DNA from 4 places in the Levilactobacillus yiduensis genome. Region 2 is predicted to be linked to each of the others. Evidence: predicted binding sites of a transcription regulator. Region 2 holds the regulator's gene; each other region holds the start of a gene.
The links. The regulator CtsR, encoded in region 2, represses protease genes until heat stress. The targets are predictions, from matches to a motif close to TTGGTCAAAAAAGGTCAAANA.

Region 1: clpP (ATP-dependent Clp endopeptidase proteolytic subunit ClpP) is a predicted target of CtsR. The motif match lies at 1,971-1,991, and genes of this name have one in related genera.
Region 3: NGM66_RS06015 (Bax inhibitor-1/YccA family protein) is a predicted target of CtsR. The motif match lies at 2,511-2,531, and genes of this name have one in related genera.
Region 4: NGM66_RS11440 (ATP-dependent Clp protease ATP-binding subunit) is a predicted target of CtsR. The motif match lies at 2,750-2,770, and genes of this name have one in related genera.

Annotation. Positions count from the first base shown of each region.
Region 1 is NZ_JAMXAZ010000003.1:75,787-80,112, forward strand. Features, by position in the region: tRNA gene NGM66_RS02740 (tRNA-Arg) at 261-332, opposite strand; gene NGM66_RS02745 (LiaF transmembrane domain-containing protein) at 419-1,156, opposite strand; gene NGM66_RS02750 (LytTR family DNA-binding domain-containing protein) at 1,162-1,608, opposite strand; gene NGM66_RS02755 (hypothetical protein) at 1,626-1,793, opposite strand; gene clpP (ATP-dependent Clp endopeptidase proteolytic subunit ClpP) at 2,061-2,657, shown strand; gene whiA (DNA-binding protein WhiA) at 3,583-4,326, opposite strand, start outside.
Region 2 is NZ_JAMXAZ010000018.1:45,303-49,628, forward strand. Features, by position in the region: gene NGM66_RS10240 (ATP-dependent Clp protease ATP-binding subunit) at 1-1,656, opposite strand, end outside; gene NGM66_RS10245 (CtsR family transcriptional regulator) at 1,674-2,141, opposite strand; tRNA gene NGM66_RS10250 (tRNA-Pro) at 2,341-2,414, opposite strand; tRNA gene NGM66_RS10255 (tRNA-Pro) at 2,445-2,518, opposite strand; tRNA gene NGM66_RS10260 (tRNA-Arg) at 2,555-2,628, opposite strand; tRNA gene NGM66_RS10265 (tRNA-Leu) at 2,649-2,734, opposite strand; tRNA gene NGM66_RS10270 (tRNA-Gly) at 2,746-2,817, opposite strand; tRNA gene NGM66_RS10275 (tRNA-Thr) at 2,845-2,917, opposite strand; tRNA gene NGM66_RS10280 (tRNA-Leu) at 2,953-3,034, opposite strand; tRNA gene NGM66_RS10285 (tRNA-Val) at 3,073-3,145, opposite strand; gene serS (serine--tRNA ligase) at 3,940-4,326, opposite strand, start outside.
Region 3 is NZ_JAMXAZ010000007.1:109,390-113,715, forward strand. Features, by position in the region: gene polA (DNA polymerase I) at 1-1,359, opposite strand, end outside; gene NGM66_RS06015 (Bax inhibitor-1/YccA family protein) at 1,737-2,441, opposite strand; gene pnuC (nicotinamide riboside transporter PnuC) at 2,584-3,255, opposite strand; gene murC (UDP-N-acetylmuramate--L-alanine ligase) at 3,570-4,326, opposite strand, start outside.
Region 4 is NZ_JAMXAZ010000023.1:32,321-36,646, forward strand. Features, by position in the region: gene NGM66_RS11440 (ATP-dependent Clp protease ATP-binding subunit) at 440-2,686, opposite strand; gene ykzS (protein YkzS) at 3,216-3,419, shown strand; gene NGM66_RS11450 (phosphocarrier protein HPr) at 3,585-3,851, shown strand; gene ptsP (phosphoenolpyruvate--protein phosphotransferase) at 3,851-4,326, shown strand, end outside.

The sequences.
Region 1 (4,326 bases), on a different contig from region 2:
ACTTGTGAGCGCGTTTTTTTGGTTTCAAATCCAATAAATTAAAATAATCTAATAGCCTGACTAAACCCTTATCCCAGCTGGTCTAGATACCAGATAGGACGGTATCATCTAGCGGTGTACACGAGTGGTGTATACCGCCTTCAGTCACATTGGTGTACATTTCGGTGTACATTTGTCCACGATTAATCTGCATCAAACAAAAAGAAAAGACCGCAATAGCAACGTTTTCACGTCCTATCACGACCTATCCTAACTATAAGTGCGCCCGGAGGGAATCGAACCCCCATTTCAAGAACCGGAATCTTACGTGCGATCCATTACACTACGGGCGCCTATCAGCATCAGTATTTTTGAGCACCTAATTACTATACCTGATGCTGAATATAAATTCAAGGGGTCGTTGAAAATTTCTTCCGGATTAGATGTAAATCAGCGTGACCCCACCAAAGGACACATTCCCGTGAATCGTGACTTGTGGCGTCGTCCGGTCGGGCGTGGCCGTGCCCTTTTCTTCAACCGCGCCGAAGCCCGTGTTGACGTTATTTTGCACGTTCCAGTTCTTAGGAATGAACAACTCCGTGCCGCCAAATGAATCGTCGACCACGATCTCTGCGCCGTCTGGATTCAGCGCAACGTTGTCGAAGTACACCTTGGCATTACCCATGTAAACCTTGATGACGGCCCGTTTAAAATCCTGTGATTGCAGGTAGCGAATACTGCTACTCATGTTCACGTCAACTAGAATTTCCGCCTCGTCGCTGTTCTGCACGTCCTCTTCTTCCCAGTCGTGGCCATGCCGGTGATGCCAATCCTGACCATTCACGATTACCCGTGGGCCATGGTGATGCCAGCGCCAACGCGGCTTGATGATCAGTGACAGACCCGCCGTTAACAGGACCGCCGCCCCCAGAATCGTCCAGGGTGCCAGGGTCGCAATCCCCAGCGGCTTAGCGAAGATGATGGCCAGAAAGGCTAAGGAAAACACCATCCCCCCTACCGTGACGTGAATCACGCTTTCGACAAACGCCGCGACTAAAAACATCGCCAGCAACAACGTCCAAAATCCAATATGATAGGTGAAAATGCCCAGTTGGCTGGTCACTAAGATACCTGCCGCCAACACTAGGAAAACACCCCAAAACCAATTTCGATGCATCTGCTTTACCCCTCTCGTTCTAGTGCCTCTTTGAGCGCCTTGTAGTAGCGCCGCGACACGTAGAGTTGCTTGTGTGATTTCTGAAATTTAACCAAATTACCCGTGACGGACTTGGTCAACGATAAGATTTGCTCACGGTTGAGGATGGCGGACTTGGAGACCCGCTGGAAAGTTGTGGGCAACGCGTCAGCCAGCTCGTACAAGGGCTGTCGCGTAACGTAGACGTCATCAGCCGTGTGGACCATCACTTGGTGATCCGCCGCTTCCAGGAATAAAATGCTACCGACTCGGACTTGATAATTCTGCCCGCGCTGGCGTAGCGTAAGTCGTTTGGCCGAAGCACTGGCAGCTTCTAGGGCCGCCACCAATTGACTGACGTCCGTATTAGCTGCCGCGCGAATGGTCACATCCGGTTCCGATGCCGTCTCATCAACTTCCACGTGGATTTTCAAATCGCCACCCCCTTTCGTTATTTCAAGTAAACCATATCCACTGGCAAAAATAAATAACGGTAGCGTGACCGGTCAATTAACCAACGCAAGTGGTCGCCTAAGTTCGGTGAGCAAACCTTCTGCCCGCTACGCCGCAAGGACTGGCCCGCCTGCTGGTCGCCGCTGATCACTGGTTCCTGACACAATCGATGGGTGTTTGCAAATTCACTTAAAACCGCCCTTCTGATTGACTTCACAGCGTTGCCACCCCGGTTCACGGCGTTAGCACTCTCCCCATTCGACTGACAGAATACGTGACGTTTGGCCAAACTCTGTTATGATGGTTTTAGTTAATTGGTTCTGGCCGAAATGGTAAGTCATATTGTTTGACCTACTTTGACCATAGCGGTACACTAACAACATGTTAGCGAAACGCTAGCCATTCAATAGTTAATAAGGGAGGCTATCTAGTCATGAATTTAGTACCAACAGTTATTGAACAATCATCCCGTGGCGAACGGGCCTATGATATCTATTCACGACTCTTAAAAGACCGGATCATTATGTTATCTGGCCCAATCGAAGATGACATGGCAAACGCCATCATTGCGCAATTGCTCTTCTTGGACGCCCAAGACTCCACTAAGGACATTTCGTTGTACATCAACTCACCAGGTGGTGTGGTTTCTTCCGGCTTGGCCATTTACGATACCATGAACTTCATCCAATCCGACGTGCAAACCATTACGTTGGGGATGGCAGCTTCCATGGCCAGTGTCTTGGCTTCATCCGGGACTAAGGGCAAGCGTTTTGCATTGCCACATGCCCAAGTCATGATTCACCAACCATCAGGTGGTGCTCAAGGGCAACAAACTGAAATTGAAATTGCTGCACGTGAGATCTTGAAGACCCGTGAATTGATCAACAAGATTTTGGCTGAAAACTCTGGTCAACCCGTTGAACGTCTGAACCAAGATACCGAACGGGACAACTACTTGAGTGCGCAAGAAGCCGTTGATTATGGTTTGATTGACCACATCATGACCAACAGTAGCGAACAAAAGAAGTAATCGACTAATTAAAAATAACACCGGCCCGGCTTGGGTTGGTGTTATTTTTTTTGCACTAAACACTTGAGTCCCACCACTAACGGATCGGTTGAGCTTGTCTTTTCGATTCAGAGATTAAGACTAACCAAAGATTGCAAACGCAAAATACCTGATAATACCTAGCTGACGGGGATTGCAGACATTAAAGTTAGCCCCCCATCACCTGCGGCTGTCAGAGATGTGGGGGCTGGCCGCCTCCCGTCCGCCAAATATGAGCCGGAACGCGGTGGGCGGCGGGACAAGCCAAGAAGCGGTCTCGTCTCCTCGACTTTGAGCCGAAGTTCGCGTCTCAAAATCGCCAGTTCCCTAACCGGCATGAACCATGCCGCTAAGGGAACTCCCACGGCTGAGCTCATATTTAGCGGACTCCCGGCTACAGAGATGTTTCACTAGTCGGTTAGGTTAGTCCTTGGCAACAGGTGAACTACAGTCACATCTAATCCAATTCGGTGGGACTGAGAAGCGCCAATCCGTCGGCGTCAACCGGCAATTCAGCGCCCCCCAGTGGTGTTGGCCCAGTTAGTGGCATCGCTGAAATGGCAAACATTAATGGCAATCTGCCACGTAGCCGTGAGTGAGCTAAATTTGGACTCAGCAGTGGGCGTTTTCAAGTGAACTGCTTGAAAACGGGCGTCTTCGAGACGTGGTTTTCGGCTCGAAGCGAGGTTGAAGACCGCTCTTGGGCTTCGACCGGTCCTTCCCACAGCGTCACGGTCCAAATTTGGCGAACGGTCAGGCGGCCAGCACGAACTATCTTGCGTTCAGAAACTAATTTTCCGTCATGAACTCAAGTGTCACAATGGCCCTGGCTACTTTCAAGCTTGCAATTTTTAAAGACTAACAGAAAAAACGGCCCCCAGCACCATTAGCTGAAAGTCGCTTTCCCCTACGCCGAAGCTTCTTCACGAAGGTGCTTGGCATAGTCATTGATTTTACGTAAGCGGTGATTGATACCGGACTTGGAAATAGGACCGCCGGGAACCAGGTCACCGAGTTCTTTCAAACTGACCTCTTGATGGGCCATCCGCGTTTCAGCAACTTCACGTAACTTGATTGGAAGTTGCCCCAGGCCGACCGTGGCTTCAATAAACTGAATGTTATCGAGCTGTCGGGTCGAGGCGTTGGCCACCTTGTCCATATTGGCGTTTTCACAGTTGACCAACCGATTGACCGAGTTGCGCATGTCCCGCATGATGCGGACGTCTTCGAACCGCAGCATGGCCGTGGTGGCGCCAATCAGGGACAGGAAGTCCGCAATCTTTTCGGCACCCTTCAAGTACGTGATGTACCCACTCCGTCGCACGATGGTCCGAGCATTCAAGTCATAACGGTTCATCATTTCCGCAATCATCTGGTTGTGCTCCTCGTATAGTGAGTAGATTTCCAGGTGGTAGCGACTGGTTTCGGGGTTGTTGACGGACCCGCCCGCCAGAAAGGCACCGCGCAAATAAGAGCGGACCCGCATGTCATCGTTTAAGATTTCATCTGGCACGGACTCCAACAGCTGCATCCCGTCAAAGATACCGAGGTCGGATAAGACTTCCGTGGCTCCCGTTTTGACTCGGACAATGTACAGGTTATTTTTTTTGAGCTTCATTTTACGCCGCACCAGCAATTCACTTTCCAAATC
Region 2 (4,326 bases):
TGAGCCAATTGGCCGGTTCGGATCCTTTAAGCCAGACCGTGCCCGTCGGATGGCCCGCGAAACGGCCGAGACTGCTTCTTCTTGACCAATGACCCGTTCGTGCAAGATCTTTTCCAAATTAACCAGGCGATCCGCATCCGTTTGCTTCAATTGTGTTACCGGAACACCGGTCCATTCAGCGACCACATCGGCCACATCTTCGCCAGTCACATTGAGACTGTAATGACGGTCATCCGTGTCCGCCTTAGCGGCATCCTTGGCTGCCCGTGCATCGACCTTTTCACGCAAGGCCATTTCTTCAGTCCGGAGCTTAGCGGCGCGTTCGAAGTCTTGGTCTTCAATGGCCTTTTCCTTTTCATCCGCCAAGTCCTTAAGTTCTTGCGCTTGCTTGGATGCGGCGGTCGGCTTGTCCATTTGGTCGATTCGAACCTTGGCTGACGCTTCATCCATCAGATCGATGGCCTTGTCAGGCAAGAACCGGTCACTGATGTAACGCGTTGACAGCTTAACAGCTTGGTCAATGGCGTCATCAGTAATGTTGACGTGATGGTGGTCCTCATACCGCGGCCGCAAGCCATCCAAGATTTCCTTGGCTTCGTCCGGCGTTGGTTCATTGACTTGGACAGTGGCAAATCGCCGTTCCAAAGCGGCATCGGATTCAATGTACTTTTGGTATTCGTCCAGCGTCGTTGCCCCAATGGTTTGGAGTTCGCCACGAGCCAAGGCCGGCTTCAAAATGTTTGACGCATCAATGGCCCCTTCAGCACCACCGGCACCGATCAGCGTGTGTAATTCATCAATGAAGAGAATAACTTGACCATCGTTATAGATTTCTTCGATGACTTTCTTCAACCGGTCTTCAAATTCGCCCCGGTACTTGGTGCCAGCGACCAACGAGCCCATGTCGAGCATCATCAAGCGCTTGTTCTTCATATCATCAGGGACGTTGCCGGCCACGATGCGTTGGGCTAAGCCTTCCGCAATCGCCGTCTTCCCGACCCCGGGTTCACCGATCAATACTGGGTTGTTCTTGGTCCGCCGACTCAGGATTTGAATGACCCGCTTAACTTCCTTATCACGGCCGACAGTTGGATCCATCCGTCCTTCCTTGGCTGCATCCGTTAAGTTACGGGCCAAAGAATCCAGCGTTGGCGTACCACCTTGAGGCGTGTTGCGCCGTGTCCGGTCCGCGTTCCGCCGCTTCGGTGTGTCCGCAATACCGAGCTTACGCAAAACAACCTTGCGAGCGTCGGCCAGTTCAACGTTTAAGTTTTTCAAGATCCGTGACGATAAGATCGTGTCATCACTGAGTAAAGCCAACAGTAAGTGTTCCGTACCAATCTTAGTGGCACCCAAGCGCTTGGCTTCGTCACCGGCTAAGGCCAGCATCGACTTGGCTTTCGGTGAGTACGGCAGGTAGCTGTCCTTATCCATGTTGGCTAAGGTCCCGTAACCCGTGAACCGTTCGATCTCTTCGCGGACATCATCGTCGCTAACGGAGAATTGTTGTAAAACCTTGTTGGCAATCCCGTTCTTTTCAATGGTGAGGGCTAACAGCAAGTGTTCCGTACCGACTGCTTGGTGCTTGAAATATTTTGCTTGTTCCTGTGCCAAAACAAGGACGCTCTTAGCACTCGGTGTAAATAGGTTATCCATTGCAACTCCTCACTTTCTTAACTCTCGTAACGTAAGTGGTTTAAAATCGATACCAAAATCTGGGCGCGGACCCGTTCACTGGTCTGGCGGTCGCCAGTGTGAACAGCATCCTTTTCGATCGCAGCCAAAATGATATTGGCCTCACGCCGATTAATGGTACCAGCCTCAAATAGGCTCCGCACAACGGCCAAGCCATCGTGGCGAGTAACCTGATCACCCACCGCGCTAACCAAGGAATCGATGAAATCCAAGTTATCCAGCAACTTGACCTTTTCGATTCGAATGTACCCGCCGCCACCACGTTTACTCTCCACGACGTAACCATCTTGAATCGTAAAACGGGTCTTGATCACGTAATTGATCTGGGAAGGTACTACGTTGAATTGATCAGCGATTTCCGCGCGCCGGATCTCCACCTGCTGAGACTCAGCCAAAATCTGCTTGAGGTAAGACTCAATAATATCTGAAATATTTTGATTCTCCATTATCGTCCCCCCTTCGGTGCAGTTCTTCTGACTAATGTTGACTAATATTATACGAACTTTCCATAAAAATGCAACGGATTAGACCGCAAACCCTACAGAAGTTCTGGAAGATAAGCATAACAAAAAAACGGCCGACTTCCAAACGATTAGTAAGGAGTCGACCGACAAACAATTTTTATGTAAATTCGGGATAAAAAAATCGGGAAGACAAGATTTGAACTTGCGACCCCCACGTCCCGAACGTGGTGCTCTACCAAGCTGAGCTACTTCCCGAAATAGCCCGCTGACTTAGTTGTCAGTTAATCGGGAAGACAGGATTCGAACCTGCGACCCCCTGGTCCCAAACCAGGTGCTCTACCAAGCTGAGCTACTTCCCGAAAAGTGCTTATGCGCTAAAACATAAGCGACAAAAATGCACCCAGTAGGAGTCGAACCTACAACCTTCTGATTCGTAGTCAGACACTCTATCCAGTTGCGCTATGGGTGCATAATTATTATTAAGTTAAATGCCGAGGACCGGGATCGAACCGGTACGGTCATCACTGACCGCAGGATTTTAAGTCCTGTGCGTCTGCCAATTCCGCCACCCCGGCAAAAGGGCAAAAGCGGAAGACGGGATTCGAACCCGCGACCCCCACCATGGCAAGGTGATGTTCTACCACTGAACTACTTCCGCAAATTGGCTATTAAATTAAAGGTGCCATGCCGACTAGAGGATTCGAACCTCCGACCTCCTCATTACTAGTGAGATGCTCTGCCAACTGAGCTAAGTCGGCAAAATATTTTTAAAATATTTTGCAATATTTAGTTATGCAGGTGAAGGGACTCGAACCCCCACGTCATAAGACACTAGAACCTAAATCTAGCGCGTCTGCCAGTTCCGCCACACCTGCAACGTTGGCGAACTAACCGCCAGGGACCGTGGTCCCGATGGAGGATACAGGGCTCGAACCTGTGACCCTCTGCTTGTAAGGCAGACGCTCTCCCAACTGAGCTAATCCTCCATGGACTTTCAAATGAGAAACAATGTTCTCGTTTGAAACAACTATTATAATTTACCATGCCGAGCAAATGATGTCAACAACTTTTTTGAAATATTTTGAATAAATATTCGTTAGCTGAATAACTACCCGGTAAGCAACAAATAATATTCTAACCTACTAGCGAAGAAAAAGCCAGCTTTTTTTCAAAATAATTTGAATTTATCAATCACGACGATGCGCGGCCACTCCACTGACAGCCTCTCTTGGCTGTCGGAATTAACCAACAAAAACTATTTTATACGAAGGACCTAGACGCGTCAATAAGAAATTACAAAAATATTCAAAAAAATGAGTGTTTACCTAAAAATCTTTCTGCCGCTATGCCTGATTCCCTCTCCCAATCCCTCAGCGCCCCCTGATCAAGACCAAATAAAAAGGCCAGGACATTTGCCCTGACCCCTGGTCGCTATCTCGGCCACTGCTGCCAGTAACTGCGTGAGACCACTTTTGATGTTTATTTACTTGCGTCGACCCAGTCGCTTCCTGTTACACAGAAACCGAGCCGAACCCTGCCACCGACTACCAAGAGTCAAAGTGACGTGGTGCAAAAACAGTTCAGCCGGAGTCAGCGCCACAAGTGTGGAGCCAGCTGTGTCGACCCAGTTAGCTGGCGTTTTAGGCCAGGTTACTGGGTGGGACGCCTTCAGAGACTCGCGGTCTTAGCGAGGCTTTGGCGCGAGGTGGAAGCCCGTTCTTTGGCTGGAACCGTTCCCCATAGCAGGCGGAGTGCTTGTGGCGCTGACGGAGAGAGGAACCTATTTCGTAATCTTCGTGACGCCGCCCATGTAAGGAACCAGCACGTCTGGAATCGTTACGGTGCCATCGGCGTTTTGGTAGTTTTCCAAAATGGCTGCGACCGTCCGGCCAACGGCTAAGCCAGACCCGTTCAGCGCGTGAACGTATTGCAACTTGCCATTGTCGTCACGGTATTGGATATGTGCCCGCCGTGCTTGGAAGTCCGTGGTGTTTGAGCAACTAGAAATTTCCCGGTACGTGTTTTGTTCTGGGAACCAAACTTCCAAATCATGTGTCATAGCCGCCGTAAAGCTCATGTCACTGGTCGTCAGGGTAATGACGTGATAAGCCAGTCCCAGCTTCTGTAAGAGGCTCTCAGCGTGCTTGGTCAAGGCTTCCAGTTCATC
Region 3 (4,326 bases), on a different contig from region 2:
ATCCACGTCGTCGGCCGGAATCGCTTCCTTGGCCCCTTTGCCATAGACGTCTTCGTCCGTTGCCACCTGGTGATAACCGTGTTCCATGGCCACGCGCCCCAGGTCATTACTGTTGTCATACGTGTTCAACAGGTACGACACGATCAACAGGTCGCAGTCAACGCCCGCTAACGTGACGCCTAAGCGATTCAACGCCACGTAGGTCCGCTTGGCGTCAAAGACCTGTTTGGCCACGTCAGCCGACTCTAACAGGTCCTTCAAGGGCGCCTGCTGTAAGAGGCTGGTATCGCGACTAACCCACCAGTGATCCTCATGGCCGATCACAAAGCCATCAAAGTCGGCCAGATGATAGTTGTCACCCAGCATTTCCAAGTAAAATTCACAGCCGTCCGTAAAGGCCGGGAGCGTTTGGAGGTTATCTGCCTTCAAGACCGTGAAGTCCACGTCCTTAAGGCCTGGCGTGGCCGTTGGGGCTTCCCCATCAACGCTCATTTTGCTCAAGAATTGATTAAAGTTCATCCGTTGGTAGAATTCCACCAGCTTCTCTTGGTCATCCCCCTGATAGACCAAGTCGTTGACCTGCTTCGTCACCGGCGCATCGCGTAAAATCGTTGCGAGCTTCTTGGACAGTAAGGCCTCGTCATGGTCAGCCACCAGGTGTTCCTTGAGCTTCTTGGCGGTAATTTCATCAATGTGGTCGTACAGGTTTTCAATGCTCCCGTACTTGCCGATCAAATCCACGGCCCGCTTGGGACCCACGCCCGTGACACCGGGATAGTTATCCGAGTTATCTCCTTGGAGCCCCTTGATATCAATGATCTGTTCGGGCGTGACACCCATCTTTTCTTTGACGTAGGCCGGTGTGTAATGCTCAATATCCGTGACCCCACGCTTGGAAATGGAAACAGTCGTGTGGTCGTCAGCCAGCTGCGTTAAGTCCCGGTCCCCGGTCACGATGGTCGTGGTAAACCCGTTTTTCTCGGCCTGCTTGGCCAAGGTCCCGATAATATCGTCGGCTTCATAGTCGGGCAGCTCATAGGTCTGAATCCCGCGAGCCGCTAAAAGTTCTTTGACATAGGGAAATTGTTCCGACAACTCGGGTGCGGTCTTGGCCCGGCCACCCTTGTAGTCGTCATACATCTTAGTCCGAAACGTGGTTTTCCCCGCATCAAAGGCGACCAAGGCGTGCGTGGGCTTCACCTTGTCCAACATGATCTCTAGCATCGTGTTGAAGCCGTAAATGGCGTTCGTATGCAGCCCTTCGCTGTTGGTAAACTTACCCAACGCCGTGTACAGCGCGAAGAAGGCCTTAAACGTGACACTGTTTCCGTCAATCAATAATAATCGTTTTTCCGCCATGTTACGCTCCTTTCGAGCTACGGTCTGCCGCGCTCGAGTATTCTACGTCTATTTTACCAAAAAAACAGGTAAACCCGAAAAGAAATCTCTGAAAACCATTGGAACACTTGCGCCTCGGTCATATCGTTCCTGTCAGTGCCGACGTTAGCTAGGTATCTCGCCGGCTACTGGGGCTTCCGATGCGCTTGGAAATCTGGCAAGCCCATCAGTCTCTCTCAAGTCGTCTCACAGTGTCAGCTGAGACAGCTGGCTAACTCCGACAAGTTCCGGAAGTTAGTTGACAAGTTAACGGCTACCAAGGGTTAAGCCGATTGCCAGCTTCCCTGTTGACACAAAAAGCCCGGGCACTTGAGTCCCAGGCTTTCCTTGCGAAACCGTTAGTCGTTGTTGCCACCAAAGATTCCGAAAATTTGTAAGAGTTGTAAGAATAAGTTGACGAAGTCCAGGTACAGTTGCAATGCCCCGTTGACGGCTAACCCAGTCGTGGAGACCTGGTCACCGTATTGCAGGTACATCTTCTGCATCCGTTGCGTATCCCAGGCCGTCAGTGCCGCAAAGATAATGACTGCGGCGAAGGATAACACTAGTGAAGCCAATGGCATCCGCAAGAACATGTTGATGACCATGGCCACGAGCAGACCAATCAAGGCCCCCGTTGCTTGGGTCCCCAGCTTGGTCAAGTCCTTCTTAGTGAAGGCCCCGATACCAGCCATCGTCACGAAGACGGCAGCACTAGAAACAAAGGCAGCGGCCATCGTATTCACCGAGAAGACCATGGCGTAAGTCGAGATGACCCCACCAGTAATCACCGCGTAAACAAACAACCCGACTAAAGCGACGGTTGGCCGTTTCATCGATTGTCCGCTAATGACGAACGGTAAAATAAACCAGACGATAATGGGTAACCAAAGACCGGCACCGTGTAGGCCCTGGGCTTGACTTGCCATGGGAATCATCAGGTACGCCGTCACTGCAGAGACCAACACGGCCGCAGCCATCCAGCCAAACATTTTAGTCATAAAGCTGTTGAGGCCGACCTCAGTGTTTACTGTCGTCCGGGGTTGCTGATCATAGTTGTTCATTGAAACGCTCCTTCTTTTTCAAATCATTTCCTGCCTTAGCTATCGCGATTGATAAACCAGCCACAGGGTTATTAGACTATATTTTACCAAATCTAATAGTAAACACAAGTAATGTGTTCAGAACTGGAAAAGAAAGGTCACGCTATTTAGTCGCTGACTGACCGGCGCCACCCTCGTTGTCGGCTTCACCGCTGGCCCAAACTTTGTTGGCGTAAACGGCATTGAAGAGTAAGGCAATCTGCAAGGCCACTTGAGACAGGTTGGCCCCTAAGGTACCGACATTAGTAGCACCCGTGAGAATCTGGAAGGTTAAGATGCCCCAGTACAAGACATTGACCACGTTAACGACGATCCACAGTGACCAGTTTTCCTTGAACTTCATGATGTACAGCAGTTGGGCAATCAAACTCACCACAAAGTTGACCGAATCAAAGTACGGTAACTGCCCGTGTAACAGCGACAGAACCAACCAGCCGGCCGCCCAAGCGACAAAAGCCGCCGCAAAGATCCAGTTACGCGTGGTCTTCTTAAATGATCGGGTCGCTTCATCGTGACCCCACATGTACCAGCCAATGGGTTGTGAAATAACATAAATAATATCCATTGCAAAAGACCCATAGGCGTGGCTGATCCAAGCGACGTAGGTCATGGCGACACATTGAATGAAGCCGAAGATAAACGAAATCTTCCGGCCTTTCATCCCGTAGACCAGGCACAAGACGCCCCCGACACCAGAAACCATCCCAACAATGCTGTCAGGCACAATCACGTAGACCACGACCTGTAGCAAAATCAAGATCGACACGTAAATCATTTCAAACTTTTTCCAATTGGTAAATAGCTGGTTGTACCACCAATTATGTTGTGTTCCAACTTCCACTTGCACTCGCTCCCCTGAAAAAAATTACAGGACCAGTCGCGTCCTTAATTTACTAGAATACAGGTTCTCAATAAAAGTGCAACTCATTTCTAGCGAATGCATTAAGTGGGTTAAATGCCCACCATAACAGCGATTCTAATGGGTGTCATTTTTATAGATAATCCGTTCACCCTATCAGAGGTACAGACCAATTTGCCTAACAAAAAAGGTGCTGACCAGTGAAGAATCACCAATCAGCACCCATAAATTTAGTTATTTTTCAGTGATAAATGACTTAATAATTCTTCGTAAGACCGTTCGTACTTTTGCACGTCACCGGCACCCATGAAGACAACAACGGCGTCATGGAAATCTAATAATGGGGACATGTTATCAACCGTCAAAATGTCGCCACCCTTAGCAATTTTTGCTGCTAAGTCCTTGCTGGAGACTGCCCCAGAAGTTTCCCGAGCCGAGCTGAAGATGTTGGTCAAGAAGACCCGGTCAGCTAAGTTCAAACTCTTGGCAAAGTCATCCATCAAGGCAATCGTCCGGCTGAACGTATGTGGCTGGAAGACTGCGATGATTTCCTTATCAGGGTACTTTTGCCGTGCGGCATCCAACGTCGCCTTGATCTCAGATGGATGGTGGGCGTAGTCGTCAATGATGGTCATATCAGCAACTTTACGTTCCGTGAAACGACGCTTAACACCCTTGAAGTCAGCCAATTCACGCTTGATTTCGTCCATATTGACCTTTTCAAAGTAAGAAACGGCAATGACTGCCAGACTGTTCAAGACGTTGTGTTCGCCATACAAATGAATTTCAAAGTTGCCTAAGAATTCATCCCCATGGTACACGTCGAAGTTAGAGCCCGTCGTAGACCGCTTGATGTTCTTGGCTTGAAAATCATCGCGGTCCTTGGTGCCATAGTAATAGACCGGCACATCAGTCTTGAGCTTCCGCAACTCAGGGTCGTCCCCCCAAGCGAAGATGCCCTTTTTGACCTGGTTAGCCCAGGTTTCA
Region 4 (4,326 bases), on a different contig from region 2:
ACGCTTCCATAACGCGTTAAAAAATCCGGAAAACAGGTCTCTACATGACGTGAGGGGCCTAATCACCGCTTGACCAAACGTACCGGTAAGTTAGTCAAGTACGGCTGATTGCGATAGATTAAGCGAGTGGAAATGGTTGGATAGGTAGGACCGAGTATCGTCTGTAAAAACCATCGTAGCCGAGAGTTCGTTAGATATGAGTTCAGCCGTGGGAGGATTCTAAGCGGCATGACCTGATGCCACTTAGAATCCTGGCGTCTTTGAGATGCGTTCTTCGGCTCAAAGGCGAGGGCCGAGACCGTTCCTTGGCTCGGTCCGTCCGCCCGCCCACCGCGTTCCGACTCATATCTAACGGACGGTAAGGCGGCCAGAACCGTCCAATGTTGCGGTCAAACCAAAAAAACGACAGCCACCCGGAGGCAACTGTCGTTTAATCAAGTTACTGCTTATCGGTATCAGCCTTAGATTCCGCCGTGTCAGCCTTGTTGGCTTCGGTGTCGGCAGCTAAGACGATCTTGCCGTCTTCAATCTTGGCCACGAGGTTCTTAACGTCCGCGTGATCAAGGTAGAAGTCCGCAATCCGATCTTCAATTTCTTCTTGGATGACTCGCCGCAATGGACGAGCACCCATAGCTGGGTTATACCCTTTAGTCACAAGCTGTTCCTCAACTGGTTCAGTGACGTGAATGTGCAGGCCTTGACCAGCCAACATATTGTTGACGTCACCAATCATTAAGTCAACGATGTGCATCAAGTTTTCCTTGCTCAAGGAATTGAACTCGATGATATCGTCAAACCGGTTCAAAAATTCTGGCTTGAAGTAGTTGGTCAGGTTGCCCAGAACAGAGTGGGTCTTGCCTTCAGCGGCAGCACCGAACCCAACATTGGCTTCAGCGTCACCGGTCCCGGCGTTACTGGTCATGATGATCAGGGTATCCTTGAAGGAAACTGTCCGGCCTTGAGAATCGGTCAAGCGACCGTCGTCAAGAATTTGTAAGAACATGTTCATGACGTCGGGGTGGGCCTTTTCAATTTCGTCCAGCAGAATCAAGGTGTACGGGTGGCGACGGACTTGTTCCGTCAATTGGCCAGCTTCTTCATAGCCGACGTAGCCAGGTGGTGACCCGATCAACTTAGAAATGGAATGTGGTTCCATGTATTCTGACATGTCAAAGCGAATCATGGCCTCTTGGGAGCCGAAGAGTTCATTGGCCAATTGCTTGGCTAATTCCGTCTTCCCAACACCAGTTGGTCCCACGAAGAGGAAGGACCCGATTGGCCGACCCGTGCCGTTCAACCCGATACGGTTCCGGCGAATGGCCCGCGCAACCTTGTCGACGGCTTCGTTTTGGCCGATGACGTGCTTTTCCAAATCAGCGGGGAGGCTTTGCAGCTGATGTTGTTCCTTAGCTGCCAGCTCGCCAACTGGAATCGACGTCTTTTCTTCAACGATGTCTTGCATGTCCTTAACGGTGACCGTGGCCGATTGATCTTGTTCGGCGTTCATGGCGGTCTCCTTGGACTTTTCTAACTTGTTGACCTGATCACGGTAGTAGGCGGCTTTTTCGTAGTCTTCCTGCTTCAAAGCGGCCTGCTTCTGCTCCTCAGCACCCTTGATCTTTTCGTCAATGGCCTTCGGGTCAGCCACGTTGATCGTTAAGTTCTTCCGTGAACCGGCTTCATCCAACAGGTCAATGGCCTTGTCGGGTAAGAAGCGGTCTTGGATGTAACGGTCAGACAGGCGAACGGCAGCCTCAATGGCATCGTCCGTGTAGTGAACGTGGTGGTAATCTTCATACTTCTTTTGGATGCCTTGTAAAATCTTGACGGCTTCATCAGCACTCGGTTCGTTGACCGTAACGGGTTGGAACCGCCGTGCCAGGGCTTGGTCCTTTTCAATATCTCTGTATTCATTTAAAGTCGTAGCCCCGATGAGTTGGAAGTCTCCCCGTGCCAAGGCTGGTTTCAAGACGTTACCCGCGTCCATGCCACCTTCAGCGTTGCCGGCACCCATGATTTCATGGATTTCGTCAATAAAGAGGATGATGTCCGGATTGCTCTGGACTTCCTTCATCAATTGTTGCATCCGTTGTTCAAATTGACCGCGGATCCCGGTTCCTTGAACCAGTGACACCACGTCCAACCGAATGATTTGCTTATTGGCTAATTTTTCAGGAACGTTGCCTTCAACAATGCGTTCCGCAAGGCCTTCGATGACGGCCGTCTTCCCAACACCGGCTTCCCCGATCAACACGGGGTTGTTCTTGGTCCGGCGATTGAGAATTTCGATGACTTGAGCCGTCTCCTTGTCCCGACCAATGACGGGATCAACCTTACCATCCTTCGCCAGCTGGGTCAGGTTCAAGCCGTACTGACTGAGTAGGCCATTGCCCTTACCCCCGTTGTTGCCGGTCGGTTGGGTCGGTTGACCAGATTGGGCACCGGATTGCCGGTAGTCAGCTTGATCGTTGCTGTTGCCGCCTTGCATTGCCCGGAAAATATCATCCAGGTTGCCAAAGCCGAATGGATCTTGTGCCATACGGCCACCTCCATTTCCAGAATCGTTTTGTTGCTGCTTAAGCAGTTGGTAACAATTTTGGCATAGGTCAACTTGTTGCCGCTGCCCGTTCACACTCATGTACAGGTGAATCGTTGCTTCATTGCGGTGGCAATTTTGACATAGCATCTTGTCGTCTCCTTTCTTGCCTGGAATTCTCGTGGGAAACACCCACGCAGGTCCGTTCAAAAGGGTTTGACCTTTCTTGACCATTGACCACATTATACCGCGTTCACGTCCCCGTGCAAGTAATTTGTTTCGGGGCACAAGCGGTGCAAAATGGGGTATCTCCAGCGAACATTTTCATTCTAGCACTCTCCTAGGTAGAATGCTAAAATCACTACTTGAAAACGGCCAAATCTTTAAAAACGGGGTATATTCTGAGGCGTTGACTACCTGGATGGTAGAGTGCGTGCTAGACTAGAATGGTAGGGGGGAAATCGCGTCTGACCAAGCCTTCAGCACCATGCTAAGATTCGAAAATGATTAGCGTTGGTGCTGAATGGTTTAAGGGTTGGCGACCTTACTAACGGCGTTTCGGCAACAGATAAAAAAGTGGTGTGTCCCGGCAATTCCGGGTATACTGTTAGTCTCAGCCTGGTGAGCACCTGTTGGGATACCCCCCAAACAACTCACCTTAAAGAGGAGGAATAAAACTTTGGCAAAAGATTTTACTGATCTGATGAATCAGCTGAAAGATAAGAAATTAGATGAATTTGAAGTCACACCAGAAGAATTTCCAGCGTTTCAAAAAGCGTTCATGGCCTTTGAAACACGGAAACGGGTGGTGGGTCAGGCCCACAAGGGTGGTAAGCTCATCTATCGTTATGACGACGATGCCCAAAATGAGGCTGAATCATGATTATTTGATGTAAGCGGTTCATGAATGCTTGTAATTTGCAGGCGAGATTGATATTCTTAGAAGGTAGGCGTAACTCACCAAATGGTTGTTTGGCCCATGCGCAAGGTCAGGGTGAGTCACGTTAGATTAAGAAATCAACCTAAGCTTAAAGGAGATCGATCAATTATGGAAAAACGCGAATTTCGTGTCACTGCAGAAACTGGTATCCACGCCCGTCCAGCGACGTTATTAGTTCAAGCTGCTAGCAAGTTCAACTCAGAAGTTAGCTTGCAGTACCAAGACAAGTCCGTTAACTTGAAGTCCATCATGGGCGTTATGTCCTTAGGTGTTGGCCAAAACGCCAGCATCACCATCACGACTGACGGCGACGACGAAGCAGATGCCATGAAGGCAGTGGCTGAAACGTTGAAAAAAGAGGGTTTATCTGACTAATGAGAGCGATGCTCAAGGGAATTGCCGCCAGTGATGGGGTGGCTTGCGGCCGGGTATACCGGTTTGTTGAACCAGACCTTCGCACAAAAAGACGGTCAATCACTAATCTTGATTACGAATTAAATCGATTCCATCAGGCCCTTGAAGCAGCCGTCTCAGAAGTCGAGACGATTAAAACTCGTGCAACTAAAAACCTGGGCGCTGATAGTGCCCAGGTTTTTAGTGCCCACATTGAGATGCTCCAGGACCCAGAATTCATTGGTGCCGTTGAGACACAGATCAAAACCGAGCGGATCAATGCCGAAGTTGCCTTGGCGAGCGTGGCCAACATTTACGAAGGCCGGTTGAAGGAACAAAACGCGTACATGCAAGAGCGGGTCAGTGACCTCCATGACATTACCAAGCGGGTCACGGCACATTTGCTGGGCGTGAAGTTGCCGGATCTGGCATTGCTCAAGGAACCCGTCGTCGTGGT